3 regions of the Mesorhizobium sp. P2_B5 genome follow, and region 2 is predicted to be linked to each of the others. Evidence: predicted binding sites of a transcription regulator. Region 2 holds the regulator's gene; each other region holds the start of a gene.
What was found. The regulator PhoB, encoded in region 2, activates phosphate uptake and scavenging genes when phosphate is short. The targets are predictions, from matches to a motif close to TGTCATNNANCTGTCAT.

Region 1: a site for PhoB is predicted at 2,091-2,107, ahead of AC1D1N_RS27800 (alkaline phosphatase). Genes of this name have one in related genera too.
Region 3: a site for PhoB is predicted at 3,322-3,338, ahead of AC1D1N_RS20685 (LTA synthase family protein). Genes of this name have one in related genera too.

Annotation. Positions count from the first base shown of each region.
Region 1 is NZ_JBFUDJ010000012.1:123,755-130,140, forward strand. Features, by position in the region: gene AC1D1N_RS27790 (exodeoxyribonuclease III) at 1-251, shown strand, start outside; gene AC1D1N_RS27795 (WD40 repeat domain-containing protein) at 358-1,956, shown strand; gene AC1D1N_RS27800 (alkaline phosphatase) at 2,160-3,902, shown strand; gene AC1D1N_RS27805 (hypothetical protein) at 4,019-4,480, shown strand; gene AC1D1N_RS27810 (ABC transporter ATP-binding protein) at 4,486-5,190, shown strand; gene AC1D1N_RS27815 (ABC transporter permease) at 5,209-6,386, shown strand, end outside.
Region 2 is NZ_JBFUDJ010000001.1:97,926-104,311, forward strand. Features, by position in the region: gene AC1D1N_RS00485 (sugar ABC transporter permease) at 1-205, opposite strand, end outside; gene xylF (D-xylose ABC transporter substrate-binding protein) at 354-1,394, opposite strand; gene AC1D1N_RS00495 (ROK family protein) at 1,667-2,902, shown strand; gene phoB (phosphate regulon transcriptional regulator PhoB) at 2,927-3,616, opposite strand; gene phoU (phosphate signaling complex protein PhoU) at 3,633-4,337, opposite strand; gene pstB (phosphate ABC transporter ATP-binding protein PstB) at 4,379-5,203, opposite strand; gene pstA (phosphate ABC transporter permease PstA) at 5,221-6,386, opposite strand, start outside.
Region 3 is NZ_JBFUDJ010000006.1:138,939-145,324, forward strand. Features, by position in the region: gene rplI (50S ribosomal protein L9) at 1-9, opposite strand, end outside; gene rpsR (30S ribosomal protein S18) at 279-527, opposite strand; gene rpsF (30S ribosomal protein S6) at 527-1,027, opposite strand; gene AC1D1N_RS20685 (LTA synthase family protein) at 1,343-3,268, opposite strand; gene fabD (ACP S-malonyltransferase) at 3,550-4,497, shown strand; gene fabG (3-oxoacyl-[acyl-carrier-protein] reductase) at 4,558-5,295, shown strand; gene AC1D1N_RS20700 (acyl carrier protein) at 5,517-5,753, shown strand; gene fabF (beta-ketoacyl-ACP synthase II) at 5,788-6,386, shown strand, end outside.

The sequences.
Region 1 (6,386 bases), on a different contig from region 2:
GCGCGTCGTTCCAGCGGTTGCTCGATCAGGGCTGGACGGATGCGTTGCGCAAGAAACATCCTAAGGAGACGCTCTACACATTCTGGGACTACCGCCGCAACCGCTGGCCGCGTGACGCCGGCTTGAGGCTCGACCACATTTTGCTGTCGAAGAAACTGGCGCGCCGCCTCACCGCTGCCGGCATCGATCGCGATGTTCGCGGCGAGGACGGCGCCAGCGACCACGCGCCGGTATGGGTGGAATTGAAGTAGCAGCGTGATGTCAGCCACTTTCATACTTGGCATTTTGCGTTACGCGTTTCATTGCTAGTTTCGTGACAGGGCGGCCGCACAGCACGCGGCCTGGGGAAGAGAGCCAATGAACAGGGGTGCCGACAGGCTGCTCGCGCTGGTCTTGCTGGTTATCGGCGTTGGTTGCTTCGCCATGCTGCGTCTGGCGCAGGGCGACGCAAGCATCGCGACATCCCTCGCGTCCATGCGCTCCGTGGCCCTTTTCGTGGCAGGCGTGGTCTGCGAGATCGGGGCGCTGTTGTTCTTTGCCGGGCTGTTGCCGCGCGGTTCGGCCCACCTGTCCGGAGCACCGCTGTTCGGCCGGGCCGCTGAGGTACAAAATCCCGGCAGACCGAGGCTGCGGCAAGTTTTCCTGGTTCTGCCGGCGCTTGTCGTTCTGGCGTTGCTGGCCGATCGATTCGGCCCATGGCTGGTTCATCGCTCCGCTCCGGGCGGCGAGGTGGCCGCCCCGAAGGAACCCAAGGCCGAGCCGAAGGGTCAGGATATCGCCAGTGTTCCGCCCGACCTGGCGGCGCCGCCAACTCCGCCGAGTTCGCCGCCGATCGCTATCCCGCCTGAGCCAACGCCGCCCGTGCAGGCAGCCAAACCGCCGGAGCCGGCGCCGCCTGCGCCGCCACAGCCACCTGACGTCGCACTTGCTCCGGCAACCCCGCCACCGGAAGCGGCCCCGCCGCCGGCTCCAGCCACACCGCCACAAGCCGCACTTCCAACACCGCCGGAAACGGTCGCGCCCTTGCCTCCGGCCGAACCACCACTGCCGACCGAGCCCGACGGTCACCGCGACGCCGTCGTCTGGCTCGCCGTGTCAGCCGATGGCCGCGACATCATGAGCGCCAGCACCGACCACATGATCAAGCTCTGGGACATCGCCGGCAAGCGGCTGATCCGCAATCTCGGCGAGCACAAGGACATGGCGCGCACGGCCCTCTTCATGCCCGACGGCGCCACCGCGCTGACCGCCGGCGACGACGGCGAAATCGTGCTGCGAAAGCTCGCCGACGGCACTGTGCTGCATGTGTTCTCGTCGGGGCAGAATGGCGGCGTGCGCAAGCTGGCCATCAGCCAGGACGGCAAGCGTGCCGTCAGCGGCCACGACACCGGCAATGTCATCGTCTGGGACCTGGTGAACAAGTCAGCACTGCATGTGATGACCGGGCACGACTGGCCGATAAGCACTGTCGCCATCTCGCCCGACGGCACACGCGCGCTGAGCGGCTCCATCGACGGCACGTTGAAATTCTGGGACGTCGAAAGCGGCAAGCAATTGCGCAGCTGGCACGGCCACGAGCAGGGCACCTACGGCGCCGTCTTCACCGCCGACGGCCATCACGTCATCACCGGCAGCGGCGACTATACGATCAAGCTCTGGGACCTCGACACGTTTAGGCAACTGCGCCGCTTCGAAGGCCACGAAGGCACCGTCTACACGCTGGTGCTGTCGGACGACGGCAAGCGACTGGCCTCCGGCTCGCTCGACGGCACGGCGCGGCTGTGGGACGTCGACACCGGTAACCAGATCGCCATGTTCGACAGCCGCACCGGCCCGATCTACGCCGTCGCCTTCGCGCCCGACGGAACGCTGCTGACCGGCGGCGACGACCGCACCATCAGGGACTGGCCGGCGACAGGCGACGGCGAAATCCTTTTCGCCGGTGCGCCGCAGTAAGGGTGCTGATTAGGTCGCATATTCGCCGCACGGAATGGCCGGCAATACAAGCGCACGCTGCATCGCCAGCGTTCACTCCCGATTCTCAACCGGCTTCGGATGACGCAGAAATGTGAGCGGCCCCGGAGAGGTTTTGTCATATAACGGACATCGGCAACGACTACCAAAAACTGCCTTTTATCAGTCAATTTTGGAGGTCACTTATGCTTCGCCCCCTCATCGCGCTTGCCGTTACGACAAGTCTTGCCAGCGCTGCTGGTGCTGCCACGATCTATCCTCTCGACCGCGCCACCATCCTCGCCCAGTCTCCTTTCGACCTGAAGGTCGAATTCGACAAGGTCGTCACCCCCGACCAGGTCACGGTGACGATCAACGGCAAGCCGGCCGAAGAGGTCCTCGGCAAAAAGGTCGAGTTCGTTGAGAAGGAAGAGGGGGTCGATGCCTCCGCCATTTTGATCCGCGCTGCCAGCATCGCCCAGCCCGGCACCTATGAGATCGAAGCCAAGGCTGGCGACGAGACCAAGTCCGTCAAATGGGAGGTGTTCGGAACCTCGGCGACCCCGCGCGCCAAGAACGTCATCTTCCTGCTTGGCGACGGCCTCTCCGTTGCGCATCGCACCGGTGCGCGGATCATGTCCAAGGGCATGACCGAAGGCAAGGCGAACGGCCGGCTCAACATGGACGATCTCGACCATATGGCCTTTATCGGCACGTCGTCGACCAACGCGATCGCCACCGACAGCGCCAACACCATGTCGGCCTACATGACCGGCCACAAGACGGCGGTGAACGCGCTCGGCGTCTATGCCGACCGCACCAAGCCGAGCCAGGATGACCCGAAGGTCGAGACCATCGCCGAGGCTCTGCGGCGCACCGGCAAGAAGTCGATCGGCGTCGTCTCGACGGCCGAGATCGAGGACGCCACCCCGGCGGCCGTCGTCTCCCATACCCGCAGCCGCAGTGACAAGGCCGACATCGTCGGCATGTTCTACCAGACGCAGCCCGACGTCATCCTCGGCGGCGGTTCCGCCTATTTCCTGCCGCAGAGCACGGCCGGCTCCAAGCGCAAGGACGACACTGACTACATCGCGAAATTCCGCGATGCCGGATACGCCCTTGCCACCGACAAGACCGAACTCGAGGCTGCAGCCAAGACCAACACCGGCAAGATCCTCGGCCTGTTCCATACCGGCAACATGGACGTCACGCTTGACCGCGACTTCCTCAAGAAGGGCACCGTGGAAACCTTCCCCAATCAGCCGGGTCTCGTGCAAATGACCAATGTTGCACTTGGTGAGCTGTCGAAGAACCCCGAAGGCTTCTTCCTGATGGTCGAAGGCGCCTCGGTCGACAAGATGTCGCATCCGATGGACTGGGAGCGCTCCATGGTCGAGGTCATCGAATTCGACAAGGCGGTCGGCGTTGCGATGGAATTCGCCAAGACCCATCCCGACACGATGATCGTGATGACCGGCGACCACACCCACAGCGTTTCAATCATCGGCACCATCGACGACAGCAAGCCAGGCCCCGACATGCGCGACAAGGTCGGTGTCTATGCCGACGCAGGCTTCCCGAACTACGAGGACAAGAACAACGACGGTTATCCCGACAGCGTCGATGTCTCGCGCCGTCTGGCCATCTTCGGCGCCAACTTCCCCGACTATTACGAGACGTTCCGCCCGAAGCTCGACGGCCCGTTCGTGCCGGCGGTGCAGAACGAGAGCAAGCAGTATGTCGCCAACGAGAAGTACAAGGACGTGCCCGGCGCCGTGCTGCGCATCGGAAATCTGCCGAAGTCGGCCGATACAGCGGTCCATGCCGTCGATGACGTCGTGCTGCAGGCCATCGGTCCGGGTGCGGAAGGCTTCAAGGGCTACATGGAGGAGAGCGACGTCTATAAAGTCCTCGCCGACGCCCTCGGACTGGCGCCGGCGACGAACTGAGCCGTGCAGCCTATGATGATCCCGGCCGCTCCATCCGGCGCTTGCGGATGGAGCGACCAGGGACGATGGTTCGGGCGCTGACGGCGCCCGCGCCAATCGACAAGGGAATAGCAATCATGGAGTGCAGACCGATCACCCGTCGCGGCATGCTGCTCGGTTCGGCTACGGTCTGTCTTTCCCAGGCTTTGCGCCGCGCGTCGGCCGCGCCCGCGCCGCTCACCTTCGATGACCTCTATGCCAAGATCGGCGTGCTCGGCATGAGCTTCTCCGACAAGGTCAAGACGCTTGCCGGCCAGGATGTGACCATGCGGGGTTTCATGGCGCCGCCGCTCAAGGCCGAGGCGAAATTCTTCGTCCTGACCGAGATTCCGATGGCGCTCTGTCCGTTCTGCTCATCCGATGCCGATTGGCCGGACAACATCGTTGTCATCTACCTCGACCAGGCGCAAACCTTCGAACAGGCAAACGCTCTCATCGAAGTGGCAGGCAGGCTGGAAACCGGCTCCTGGACCGATCCGGAAACCGGCTTCGTCAGCCTTTTGCGCATCGTCGATGCGCATTTCTACCGGGCGGCGTAGCCATCATGCTCGGCCTGTCCGTGCGGGATTTGCGGGTTTCCTTCCGTGACCTCGAGAAGCCGGCGCTCGCCGTGCCTGCGCTGGAGATCGCGGCCGGCGAGAAAGTCGCCGTGACCGGGCCTTCGGGATCGGGCAAGACAACGTTCATCAACATCGTGACGGGGCTGGAAAGGATACGGCAGGGATCGGTGCGCTGGAGCGATACCGAGCTTTCCAGCCTCTCCGAAGCCAGGCGCGACCGCTGGCGTTCCGCCCATGTCGGCCTGGTCATGCAGGAGTTTTACCTCTGCCCCGGCCTGTCGGCGCTGGAAAACGTGCTGCTGCCCGGCCGGTTGTCGAGGGTTCGCCCCGCGGCCGAACTGAAGGCGGAAGGACTGCGGCTGCTCGAACGGGTCGAAATCTCGCGCCCGGGACAGCCGGTCGAAACCATGTCGCGCGGACAGATGCAGCGGGTCGCGGTCGCCAGGGCGCTGGTCACCAGACCGGGCATTATCGTCGCCGACGAGCCGACCGCCAGCCTCGATGCCGATGCTGGTATCGCCGTGGCGAACCTTTTGCTGCAATTGGCCGGCGAGGCGGGAACGACGCTCATCGTCGCCAGTCATGAAAAACGGCTGATCGGAAGGCTGGACCGGATCATCCGTCTGGAGGCGGGCCAGGTGACGCGCGACACAGCGACTTTGCAGGACATACGCGATGAAGCGTTTTGAGCTGGAAAGGAATAGCCGATGCTCCGCTTCATCGCCGCGGATCTGAGGCGCCACTGGATCGGCGTGGCTGCCGTGGCCTTGCTGATCGCGCTTGCGACCGCACTCGGCGTTGCGGTGACGCTCAGCGAGCGGGCGCTGCGGCTGGGCAGCGCGCAAGCCGCTGACGCCTTCGACCTTGTGATCGGCGCGCCGGGCAGCGAAACCCAGCTGGTCCTGTCCTCGGTATTTCTCCAGGCCGCGCCGCTGTCGCTGATGCCGGGCGATGTGCTCTCCGGGCTCATCAGGGACAAGCGGGTGGCCTGGGCAGCGCCTGTCGGCTTTGGCGATTTTGTCGAGAACTTTCCGATCGTCGGCACCACGCAAGCGCTGGTCGATGGACTGGGCGGCGTCTCCGAGGGCCGCACATTTGCGCTGCTTGGCGATGCGCTGGTCGGTGCCGCCGTGCCCAAAAGCGTTGGTGCCCGCTTTCATCCCGCGCACGGCCAGCTGCATGCGGCGATCGAAATCCACAATGATTTCACCTATACGATTGTCGGGCGCCTCAGCCCTACTGGCACAGCCTGGGACCGGGCGATCATCGTGCCGATCGAGGCGGTCTGGCATGTTCATAAGCACGAGAATGGACGCGCCGGAATAGCAGCACTGGTCAAGCAGGTTGACGCAAAAGATGGTGCCGAACCGCACGGTTTCGAAGCGCCGATCAACCCCGATGCCGTTCTCGATCCCTCGGCGCCCGGCCTGCCCGCCGTCCTGGTAAAACCGCACACCATCGCCGACGCCTACAAGCTGCGCCAGCAATACCGCAGCGACCGCACGCTGGCGGTCTTCCCCGGCGAAGTGCTGACCCGGCTCTACGGGACCCTGGGCGATGCAAGGCGCATCCTTTCTTTGGTGGCGGCCGGGGCGCAATTCCTCGTCGCGGCGGCAATCCTTTTGGTCGTTATCGTCCATGTTCTCCAGCGAAGGCATCAGATCGGCGCCCTGCGCGCCTTCGGAGCGCCCCGCGCGGTGGTGTTCGGGATCGTCTGGGTGGAAACCTTTGTCATCGTCGGCGCCGGTGTCCTGCTCGGTTTCCTCTTCGGCTATCTCGCCGCCCGAACCATCGCGCATACGATGGGCGAGGCGAGCGGTTTTTCCATGCCTGTAACATTCCGCATCGAGGATATGCGCTCAGTGCTGATCCTGCTTGGCGTGGC
Region 2 (6,386 bases):
TCCACAGATTGCGCGGCGTCAGGAAAAGCCCGCCCGACAGGATGTGTATGCCGACCCAGATGACCAGCAGGGCGCCGACCATGCCGAGCATGCGCGTGTCGAGTTCGGTAGCCTTGAGGAACCGCCCGACGGCGCTGAGCTCGGATGCGCGCGCCCGGTCCGCAGCAGTGCTGGCGACCGGCTGATTAGAGGTCGTGTCGGTCATGCTATCCTCCCACCGGTTTGCCGTCTGGCGCGGATGCCGGAACATGGATGCTATTTGCTTTCCGTGGTCATTTGAAGCGGAAGCCCTTGGAGAAACGCCGCGGCTTTTGGGCCGCGGCGCCGAGATTTCGAACCGATAGGGTCCGGTTTTAGTTGCAGGCTGCAACGCTGCCGGCAGTGACGCCGGCGCAGACTTCGTCCTTCTTGATCCAGCCAGCGTCGATGACGACGTTGAGGTTGTCCTTGGTGATGGCAACCGGGGTCAGGAACAGCGACTTGACGGTGTTGCCGCCGGGCGTGGTGAAGTCCTTGGCGCCGGCAATGTCGCCCGTCTTCTTGCCGTCGGCCAGCTGCGAAGCGATCTCGGCGGCGTTCTTGCCGAGCTCGCGCGCGTCCTTCCACACCGACACGGTCTGCGTGCCGAGCGCGATGCGGTTCAGCGCGGCATGGTCGCCGTCCTGGCCCGAGACCGGAACGGTTCCGGCCAGGCCCTGCGCCGTCAGCGCCGCGACGACGCCGCCGGCTGTGCCGTCGTTGGCCGCAACCACCGCATCGACCTTGTTGTCGTTGGCGGTCAGGAACTGTTCCATGTTCTTCTGGGCGTTGGCGGGCAGCCAGCCATCAGTGTAAGCCTCGCCGACATTCTTGATCTTGCCCGAGTCGATGGCTTCCTTGAGCACTTCCATCGAGCCGGCGAACAGGAAATCGGCATTCGGATCGGCACCCGAGCCCTTGATGAAGACATAGTTGCCTTCGGGCTTCGCCTTGAACACTTCGCGGGCCTGCATGCGGCCGACTTCCTTGTTGTCGAAGGTCAGATAGAAGACGTCCTTGTTCTCGATCAGGCGGTCATAGCCGACGACTGGAATGCCTTCGTCCAGCGCCTTCTGCACCGCCGGGCCGATGGCCGAGGCGTCCTGCGCCAGGATGATCAGCGAGTTGGCGCCCTGCGAGATCAGGCTTTCGACGTCGGTCAACTGCTTGCCGGGATTGGACTGCGCGTCGGCGGAAATGTACTTGTCGCCGGCCGCCTCGATCGCCGCCTTCATCGCCGCTTCGTCGGTCTTCCAGCGCTCTTCCTGGAAGTTCGACCACGACACGCCGATGACCTTGTCCTTCGCCTGCGCGACCGACACCAGCGTCAGCGACATGGCGACACCCGCCAGCATGGCGGCTGCAAATCTGTTCATGATAACCCTCCCTGCGCCGCGCACGGCGCGACAAAACTGACCCGAAGGCCGGCACACAGAGGCTCTATTTTTTCGAGCCTCGAAAAAATACTGGTCCAACGGCGAGGCGCTGTCAACATCGATTCTGATGGAATCTGATGGCCTCTGTGAATTTTTTCGAGACTCGCAATAAACAATGACAGCGCCGCCTGCTTCTGCCAATATTTGGCTGGTACCACCAAATGCCTCCACTATCATGAGGCGCGAGGAGGTCCGGGAGGAAAACAAAAACGATGTCGGTTGGAATCCGCCACGATGATCTGCGCCGTCGCAACCGCGCGATGGTGATTTCGGCCGTGCGCCGGGCCGGCCAGCCGTCGCGGACCGAGATTGCGGCGACCACCGGCCTCAGCCACTCGACCATATCGGCGATCTCCTCGGATTTGATTGCCGAAGGCATCCTGGCCGAGAGCAAACCCGGCGAGACGGGTGCGCTGAAGCGCGGCCGGCCGCAGGTTGGCCTTGCGCTCAACCCCGAAGCCGCCGCGGTGATGACCGTGGTGCTGTCGCTGAACTTCCTCTCCGTCACCGTCATCGACTATGCCGGCCATGTGATCGCCGAGGAGCAGCGTCGGCTGGACACGCTGACCATGCCGCGCGACGAGCTGATCGGCGAATGCGTAGCGATTGTCCGGCGCCGGATCGAGGACCCCGACCTCGATGTCCAGAGCGTCGCCCGTATTGCCATGGGCATCCAGGGCATCACCGATTCGCAGGCCCGCGCCATGCTGTGGTCGCCGATCACGCCGCTGACCGACATTGCCTTCGCCGACATACTGGAAGCGGAGTTCGGCATTCCGGCCACCATGGAAAACGACTGCAACATGATGGCGGTGGCGCTGCAATGGCGCCAGCCTGAGCGCTACCGCGACAATTTCATCGCTATCCTGCTCTCGCATGGCATCGGCATGGGGCTGGTGCTGAAGGGCGAATTGTTCACCGGCACCCATTCGTCGGGCGGCGAGTTCGGCCACATGATCCATCGGCCCGGCGGCGCGCTGTGCCGTTGCGGGCGGCGCGGCTGCGTGGAGGCCTATGCCGGCAACTACGCCATCTGGCGCAGCGCCAAAATGATGAGCGAGGATGCCGAACCGGTCGATGTCGGCGACGCCGACATGCGGGCGCTCGCCGCACGTGCCCGCGAGACCGATGGCCCCGAGCGCGAAGCCTACCGCAAGGCCGGCGAGGCGCTCGGCTTCGGCCTCGGCAGCCTGTTCGCGCTGATCGATCCAGCACCTGTCGCCATGGTCGGAGTCAGCGCCGCCGCGTTCGATCTGATCGAACCGGCATTGCGCGAGGCGATTGCTCAGACCGCCGGCGGCCAGCACTCGAAATCGATCTCCTTCGACACCGAGCCCAACGAACTGCCGCTGATCCGCGAAGGCTGCGCCATGCGCGCGCTCGGCTTCGTCGACCAGGAGATTTTCGCACCGGGGATTCAGGCGAAAGCGGGCAAGCATGTCGCCTGAGGGGCCGGCAACAGCGCGGCGCGCCTAATCTTCCCGGATGGCGTAGCCGGCGCCGCGGATGGTGCGGATGACGTCGGGCATGCGGCCATTATTGACCGCCTTGCGCAGTCGACCGACATGCACGTCGACCGTGCGCTCGTCGATATAGATCGTCTCGCCCCAGACATTGTCGAGCAGCTGGCTGCGCGAGAACACGCGGCCGGGATGGCGCATCATGAATTCGAGCAGGCGGAACTCGGTCGGTCCGAGCCTGATTTCGCTCTTCTTGCGGTAGACGCGGTGCGATTCACGGTCGAGCACGATGTCGCCGACCTTGAGCACGCTGGACAGCACTTCCGGCTTGGCGCGGCGCAGCAACGCTTTCACGCGCGCCATGAATTCCGGTGTCGAGAACGGCTTGACCAGATAGTCGTCGGCGCCGGTGGACAGGCCACGCACGCGGTCGCTCTCCTCGCCACGCGCGGTCAGCATGATGATCGGCAGCCGTTCGGTCTCGGGCCGCATGCGCAGCCGGCGGCAGAGCTCGATGCCGGACACAGCCGGCACCATCCAGTCGAGCACCAGAAGGTCGGGCACATTTTCCTGCAACCGGATTTCGGCCTCATCGCCGCGCGTCACCACCTCGACCTGGTAGCCTTCGGATTCGAGGTTGTAGCGGAGAAGAACGCCCAGCGGCTCCTCGTCCTCCACGACCATGATGCGTGGCGCGATCATCAGCAGTTCACCCTTGTCAGGCCGAAGTGGCCATCGCCGTCTCGTCCTGCTTCGGGCGATTGGCGGGCAATTGCTGGCCGGTCAGCACATAATACGCATTTTCAGCGATGTTGGTGACATGATCGCCGATGCGCTCCAGATTCTTGGCGCAGAACAGGAGATGCGTGCAGGCGGTGATGTTGCGCGGGTCTTCCATCATGTAGGTCAAGAGTTCACGAAACACCGACGTGTATTTGACGTCGATACGTTCGTCCTCATTCCTGAGTTTCGCCAGGGCTGCGGCATCCGCGGCGGCATATTCCTCGACCACCCCTTGCACCTGGATCAGCACCAGCTGCGCCATCGCATCGATGGAATGCGAGAGGTCGCGCGGCGTGACGCTGAGGCCCACGGTGCCAACGCGCTTGGCGATGTTCTTGGCGAGATCGCCGATGCGCTCGAGGTCGCCGGCCATGCGGATCGAGCCGACCACGGCACGCAGATCGTTGGCCATCGGCTGGCGCTTGGCGATGAGCGTGATGGCACGATCGTCGAGTTCCCGCTGGCGCGCGTCCATGATGGCGTCGTCGGACACGACGCGCTGCGCCAGCGCATTGTCGGAATTGAGCAGCGCTTTTGTCGAGCCGCTGACCATCGACCCGGCCAGATCGCCCATGTCGCGGATCAGCTTGCTGATCTGGCCCAACTCTTCATCGAAGGAGGCGACGGTATGTTCACCCATGATCGTGGTCCTCGTGCCTGAAAATTCAACCGCTGGACGGCTCAGCCGAAGCGGCCGGTAATGTAGTCCTGGGTGCGCTTGTCGTCGGGATTGGTGAACATCTTGTCGGTGGCGCCCTCCTCGACCAGGTAGCCGAGGTGGAACATCGCCGTGCGCTGCGACACGCGCGCCGCCTGCTGCATCGAGTGGGTGACGATGACGATCGTGTAATTCTGGCGCAGCTCGTCGATCAGCTCCTCGACGCGTGCGGTGGCAATCGGGTCGAGCGCCGAGCAGGGTTCGTCCATCAGGATTACTTCCGGCGACACCGCAATGGCGCGCGCGATGCACAGGCGCTGCTGCTGGCCGCCGGACAGGCCGGTGCCGGGCTCCTGCAGGCGGTCCTTGACCTCGTTCCAGATCGCCGCCTTCTTCAAGCTCGACTCGACGATCTGGTCCATGTCGGACTTGCGCTTGGCCAGCCCATGGATGCGCGGGCCGTAGGCAACGTTCTCGTAGATCGACTTCGGGAACGGATTGGGCTTCTGGAACACCATGCCGACGCGCGCCCTGAGTTCGACGACGTCGATGTTCTTGTCATAGATGTCGTCCTCGTCGAGCGTGATCTTGCCGGTCACCCGCGCCGAATCGATGGTGTCGTTCATGCGGTTGAGGCAGCGCAGGAAGGTCGACTTGCCGCAGCCGGACGGGCCGATCAGCGCCGTCACCTGGTTCTGGCGGACGTCGAGATTGACGTCGAACAGCGCCTGCTTCTCGCCGTAGAACACGCCGACCTTGTCGCCGCGCATCTTGATGACTTCGTTCGACTTGGCGTTCATTTTATCGCCCACTGCGTTTTCAAGAGACTGTTCGGTCATGATGTTCATACCAAATTGCCTTTTTTCTACCAGCGCCGCTCGAACCGGCGCCGAAGCACGATCGCGGTGATGTTCATGGCCATGAGGAAGACGAGCAGGATGATGATGGCGCCGGACATGCGCTCGACAAAAGCGCGTTCGGCCTCGTTTGCCCACATGTAGATCTGCACCGGCAGGGCGGTCGCCGGATCGAAGGGTGTCTTCGGATAGTCGGCGACGAAGGCGACCATGCCGATCAGAAGCAGCGGTGCTGTCTCGCCGAGCGCACGCGCCAGGCCGATAATCGTGCCGGTCAGGATGCCGGGAGCGGCAAGCGGCAGTATGTGCTGGAACACCATCTGCATCTTCGAGGCGCCAAGCCCAAGCGCTGCCGAGCGGATCGACGGCGGCACCGCGGCAAGGGCCGCGCGCGTCGCGATGATGATGGTCGGCAGCGTCATCAATGTCAGCACCAGGCCACCGACAAAGGCGGCCGAGCGCGGCATCCCGAGGAAGTTGATGAACACGGCAAGGCCGAGCAGACCGAAGACGATCGACGGCACCGCCGCAAGATTGTTGATGTTGACTTCGATCAGGTCGGTGAAGCGGTTCTTCTTGGCGAATTCCTCGAGATAGATCGAGGCCGCGACGCCGATCGGCAGCGCCAAAAGCAGCACGATCACCATCATGTAGAACGAGCCGATGATCGCCACGCCCATGCCTGACGTCTCGGGCCGGCTGGAGGCGCCATAGGTGAACAGACCGGTGTTGAAATGCTCGGCCATCACGCCGTCGGCCTTGAGTTTGTTCATCCAGTCGATCTGCTGGTTGGACACCTTGCGGCGCGCTTCATCGACGCCGAGGTCGATCTGGCCCTTGAAGGCGGAGTCGAGATTGGCCGCGGCCAGGATGTTGACGTCGCGCGTCGTGCCGATCACCGACGGATCGGCGGCGACGATGTCGCGCAGCTGGACGCGGGCGCCTTCCGACAGGAAGCCCTTGAGCTTCATGACCATCGGCTTGTTGCTTGGGTCGATGCCAAGCTTGGCCATCAGCGCGGTGTCGGCGAGCTTGGGATAGTTCGCCTTGATCAGCACGCTCGGATCGGTGGCGCGCTTGCCGGAGGGATCGATCACCTTCTCGTCGAAGCTGATCGGCAGCGTCACCGTCGTCTGCCAGAAGGCGGTGTAGCCTTTCGAGACGATGGTGATCA
Region 3 (6,386 bases), on a different contig from region 2:
GACTTCCATGGTTTTGTTCCTTCGTCTGGGCACCGATCACAAGGTCGGCGCCGAATTGAGTGGAACAGGTCAGGAAGCTTTGAGCGCCTTGGCGCCGGTGTCGCTGTCCTGCCTGTCGCGGCAGTTAGAGGCTTTTCACCTCAACTCGGGATTTCAATGCATGTCGCCCAAAAGTGGGTCCCGGTTTTGGGACAACGACATGCATCATCAAAATACTCCCTGCGGCGCCCGTCGCCGTGGGAGAATAGAGCGGGCGGCGAACCGCCCGCTCGAAAGTCTTAGCGAACCACGTAGGGCAGCAGGCCGAGGAAGCGGGCGCGCTTGATCGCCTTGGCGAGTTCGCGCTGCTTCTTCTGGCTGACGGCGGTGATGCGCGACGGCACGATCTTGCCGCGCTCGGAAATGTAGCGCTGCAGCAGACGCACGTCCTTGTAGTCGATCTTGGGCGCGTTGGCGCCGGAGAACGGGCAGGTCTTGCGGCGACGATGGAACGGGCGCCGGGTCGGGATCTGATTGATGTCGACCATTATTCTGCACCCCCTTCAACGCCTTCGCGCGGACGGCGCGGACCACGATCGCCACCGGCGTCGCCAAATGAGCGCGGCGGACGATCGCCACGGTCGCCGCGATCACGATCGCCAAACGAGCGCGGACCACGATCGCCACGGTCGCGGTCGCCGAAGCCGCCGCGTTCCGAGCGCTCTTCGCGCTTCTGCATCATGGCCGACGGGCCTTCCTCATGCGCCTCGACCTTGACGGTCAGGAAACGCAGCACGTCTTCGGACAGACCCATCTGGCGCTCCATCTCGTTGAGCGCTGCCGGCGGGCAGGTGAGGTCCATAAGCGTGTAGTAAGCCTTCCGGTTCTTGTTGACCCGGTAGGTGAGGGACTTCAGTCCCCAGTTCTCGACCCGGCCGACGGACCCGCCATTTGCGGAGATGACGCCCTTGTACTGTTCGACAAGCGCATCGACCTGCTGCTGCGAGAGGTCCTGCCGGGCAAGGAACACATGTTCGTATAGAGCCATAGTGGTTCAATGCCTTTCTTCGTTTCTCTCCCGGACCCTCGCGGCAAAAGCCTCTGCAACTTCTCTGACCCGCTTGTCCCGAAGGGGCGGGGAAGAAAGGAGCATTTCGAGACGGTCGAGAGCGGAGACACGGGAGGCGGAAGCGCTTCTGGCTTCACACGCCGCTTTCCCCTAGGAAAACAACGGCCCTCCGTTCAGCCCCCAGCAAGGACCGGCAGATTGCGGGCGTCTATACAGCAATTTGGCGGGAAGGCAAGGGTGGGGCACCGTTCCAGACAGCATCCTTGGCGTCGCAGGATCGAAAAACGCCGGGCGTCAACTTGTATGGGCGAGCTTGTCCACCGTTTCGGGAAAGAAGTCGGGCGCGGCCTTACGCTTGCCGAACATCATGTCGTATTGCAGCAGGCGGAAATCGTTGATCGCCGGATCGATGTTCTTCTGCCGCGCCCAGTCGGGCGTCGCTTCGCCTGACGGCGTCAGCAGGAGATTGCGATCGACGACGCGGTAGCGTTCGCGCAGCGCGCCGAGGAAGCCGGTGTAGTAGGGGTGCGTGATCCCGGCGGTGGTCAGGATGTGGTAGGGCAGGAAGGCCGGGCTGACCGCGCCCATATCCTGCGCCGGGCCGGTGCGGTTCGACCAGATGATCAGCGGCGTCTGGTGGTGCTCAAGTGCTGCCTCCGGCGTCGGCTCCTTGCGCGGCGCGACATTGTCTTTGAGGAAGCCGGTCTCGACATAGACGGGACCAAGCGGCGGCAGATGGTCGCCGAAGAAGGCTATGACCGTCGGCCGCTCGCGCTTCTTCGCCCATTCGATCAGCCGTTCGAGGCCACGGTCGGCATCGGCCGAACCCTCGGCGTAGCTGAGCAGCGATTCCCGCGCCCATGTGCTGATGGGTGCCGCGACCTTGTGGGTCGGGTTGTAATAGCGGTACGGCTCGTAGGGGCCGTGGTTCTGCAGGCTGACGGCGAAGAAGAACACCGGGTCCTCGCTGGCGTCGGCCTCTGCGATGATCTCGTCGGTCATTGCCGCGTCGGAGGCCAGCGGCCCGCGCTTCTCCAGCGGCGGCAGCGTCTCTTCCGAGCGGAAATCGTTGAAGCCGAAATCGGCATAGACCGCGCCGCGATTCCAGAACCAGTTGGTGCCGGGATGGATGGCGCGCGCCCGATAGCCTTCGCTTTTCAGGAAGGTCGCCAGCGACGGCGTCGGCGTGCGCACATATTGCTGATAGGGGATTGAGCCCGCCGGCAGGAAGGCATTGGAAAAGCCGGTCAGCGCCTCGAATTCGATGTTGGCGGTCATGCCGCCGAATTCCGGCGAGAACATGTAGCCCGAGCGCAAAGCGCGCACATTGGGGATCGGGTCCGGCGTGATGGTGACGCCGGGCAGCTTGGTCGGATCCCAGAAGGATTCGCTCATCACCACGATGATGTCAGGTTTCTCATCCGGCACCGAGGCCGTCACATCCGGTCTGTCGATCGCATCGATCGCCTTGTCGGAATAGCCCACTGGCGCCGAGACATGCGCCATCGGCACGTTGAGCGCGAAAGCCAGCGCAAACCCGTTGGAGGCGTAGTTCTCCTTCTGGTCCCACATGATCGGGATGATCTGCAGCCGGTCGCGGGTCCACGAGAAGGTGGCGTAATCCATGATCGAGACGAAGAAGGCGAGCAGCGGCACTGCCAGCGTCAACCGCGCCAGGCGCCCCTTGCGGCTGAGGATCGGCACCTTGCGTCGCCACAGCCGCCAGCCATAGATCAGCATCGACAGGCCGGCGACGATGCCGACCGCCATGGCGAGCGCCGTCCAGGGCCGCTCGCGCACCAGAAGCGGCATCAGCGCCATGATCTGGCGCGAATAGAGGAAATCGGTCGGGTAGAGCGGATCGCCGAGATAGTGCGACTTCTGGTGCCCGACAAAGGCCAGCGCCAGCGTCAGCGGCGCCACGATCATCAGGCTTTGGTGGCTGCGGCCAAGCACGGCGTCCAGTCCGATCAGCACCAGCGCAAAGACGATGATGGTGGTCCAGCCCGGCTTGAAGGGTTGCAGGAAGAAGTCGACCGTGCCGAAAAAGTCGCCGCGCACGATCCATTCGATGGCGAACACCAGGACGGCGGAAGCAAGCAGCGTGACCAGACCGTAGCGGATGACAGGCCATCTGCGCCCCGGCAGGTAGCCGGTGGACGGATCGTCTTCCAAGAACTGTGGCGCGGGTACTGCCGCGCCCTTCCTGATCCTTGCCACTTCTCTTCTTCCCCCGGCCCAAGCAACGCGTTTTTCCACTCGCGTCACCGTTCTGTCATAGAACTGTCATGCAAAAGCTAGCGCCTGTGGCGGAAATAAGAAGAGCCAGCAAACGATTCGTGAGCGGTTTTCATCAGGAGTGATCGGCAAAAAGCCTTTCAGAACAGGGACTCGAGGTCAGCTGCCGGGTGGAACGAGGGCCGAAATGCTGCTCGCGGGCTTGACTTGGCGGTCCGCCTTGCGTCACAGGCAGGAAAAATCAGCCGCTGGAGAGAGCCCAAATGGCCGTTGCATTCACCTTTCCGGGACAAGGCAGCCAGGCTGTCGGCATGGGCAAGGACCTCGCCGACGCCTTCCCCGAGGCGCGCAGGGTCTTCGAGGAAGTCGATGACGCGCTGGGCGAAAAGCTGTCGACATTGATCTGGGAAGGCCCTGAAGAGACGCTGACCTTGACCGCCAATGCCCAGCCGGCGCTGATGGCAGTATCGCTGGCTGCGGTGCGGGCGCTGGAAGCGCGCGGTTTTTCGCTGAAGGACAAGGTCGCCTACGTTGCCGGCCATTCGCTCGGCGAATATTCCGCCCTTGCCGCCGCCGGTTTCGTCTCGGTCGCCGATGCCGCCCGGCTGCTGCGCATTCGCGGCAATGCCATGCAGGCGGCGGTGCCGGCCGGTGAGGGCGCGATGGCGGCGATCATCGGACTGGAACAGCCTGACGTCGAAGCCGCTTGCGCTGAAGCGGCAGCCGGCTCCGGCAAGGTCTGCCAGATCGCCAACGACAATGGCGGCGGCCAGCTGGTGATCTCCGGCGCCAAGGCGGCGGTGGAACTCGCCGCGAAATTGTGCACCGAGAAGGGCGCCAAACGGGCGCTGATGCTGCAGGTCTCCGCCCCCTTCCACTCGGCGCTGATGGCGCCGGCGGCCAATGTGATGCGCGAGGCGCTGGCCGGGGTAGCCAAGCATGCGCCGGTGGTTCCCGTCGTTTCTAACGTTACCGTGACCCCGACCAGCGATCCCGATGAGATCGCTCGGCGGCTTGTCGAGCAGATCACCGGCCGCGTGCGCTGGCGCGAAACGGTGGAGTGGTTCGGCGCCAACGGCGTCGCCACGCTCTACGAGATCGGCGCCGGCAAGGTGCTGTCGGGCCTGGCGCGGCGCATCAACCGCGACATCGCTACCGCAGCCGTCGGCACCCCGGCCGATATCGAGGCCGCGCTGGCTGCGCTTGCATAATCCACTGGCGATTTGACCCCTCCCATGGGAAGGGTGTTCTCTTAAGATCAGGAGACGAAAATGTTCGAACTGACCGGCCGCAAGGCGCTTGTCACCGGCGCATCGGGAGGCATTGGCGAGGCGATTGCCCGCGTGCTGCATGCGCAAGGCGCCATTGTCGGCCTGCACGGCACCCGCATCGAGAAACTGGAGACCCTGGCCGGCGAGCTCGGCGATCGGGTAAAGCTGTTTCCAGCCAATCTGTCGAACCGCGACGAGGTCAAGGCGCTTGGCCAGAAGGCGGAAGCCGAACTCGAAGGCGTCGACATACTGGTCAACAATGCCGGCATCACCAAGGACGGCCTGTTCGTGCGGATGTCGGATGCCGATTGGGACAGTGTGCTCGAGGTCAACCTGACCGCCGTGTTTCGGCTGACCCGTGAACTCACCCATCCGATGATGCGCCGGCGGCATGGCCGCATCATCAACATCACTTCAGTGGTCGGTGTCACCGGCAACCCAGGCCAGACCAATTATTGCGCTTCCAAGGCCGGCATGATCGGCTTTTCCAAGTCGTTGGCGCAGGAGATCGCCACACGCAACATCACCGTCAACTGCGTCGCCCCGGGCTTCATCGAATCGGCCATGACCGACAAGCTCAACGACAAGCAGAAAGACGCGATCATGGCGGCGATACCGACGCGCCGCATGGGCACGAGTGTTGAAGTGGCGTCTGCCGTTGCCTATCTCGCCTCCAACGAAGCCGCCTACGTCACCGGCCAGACCATCCATGTCAACGGCGGCATGGCGATGATTTGACGGGAGATGGCCGGGTTATAAGAAGACGTGGCCGGCTTGTGAAAAGAGACCATTTCGCCTTGGACCTTAGCCAATTTTCGTGTAATGCGGCCCGCAACCCGGCGGTTCGGGCAAAAACCGGTTCGGTGCCGTTGCGTTTCCGGCAGGACCATCTTTCAGCTTGATTAGCGGCATTCTGCCCGCTAACGAAGACAGACAAACAAAAGACGAGGATGCCCCAAATGAGTGACACCGCAGAGCGCGTCAAGAAGATCGTCATCGAACATCTTGGCGTCGATGCCGACAAGGTGACGGAGCAGGCGAGCTTCATCGATGATCTGGGCGCGGACAGCCTCGATACGGTCGAACTCGTCATGGCGTTCGAAGAAGAGTTTGGCGTCGAGATTCCGGACGATGCGGCCGAGACCATCCTGACCGTCGGCGATGCCGTGAAGTACATCGACAAGGCTTCGGCCTGACGCTATCCGCAGTCATCACCGGGGAGGACCTGCGATGAGGCGTGTCGTCGTCACGGGCCTTGGCCTGGTTTCGCCGTTCGGCATGGGCTTCGAGCACAGCTGGAAGGAATTGCTGACCGGCCGCAGCGCCGCCAAGCGCGTCACCGAGTTTGAAGTGGAAGATCTTGCCTGCAAGATCGCCCACGTCATTCCGCGCGGTGACGGCACCAACGGCACGCTCAATCCCGAAGCCGTGCTTGAGCCGAAGGAACTGCGCAAGATCGGCGACTTCATCCTTTACGGGATCGCGGCCGCTGATGAAGCGCTGAAGGATTCCGGCTGGGAGCCCGGCACCGAAGCCGAGCGTTGCGCCACCGGCGTCATGATCGGCTCCGGCATTGGTGGCCTCGAAGGCATCGCCGAAAACGCGCTGATCCTGCACGAGCGTGGACCGCGCCGCATCAGCCCGTTCTTCATTCCTGGAAACATCATCAACCTGGTGTCCGGTCAGGTGTCGATCCGGCACGGGCTGAAGGGTCCCAATCACGCCGTCGTCACTGCCTGCTCAACTGGCGCGCACGCCATTGGCGATGCCGCCCGGCTGATCATCTTCGGCGATGCCGACGTGATGCTGGCCGGCGGCGCCGAATCGCC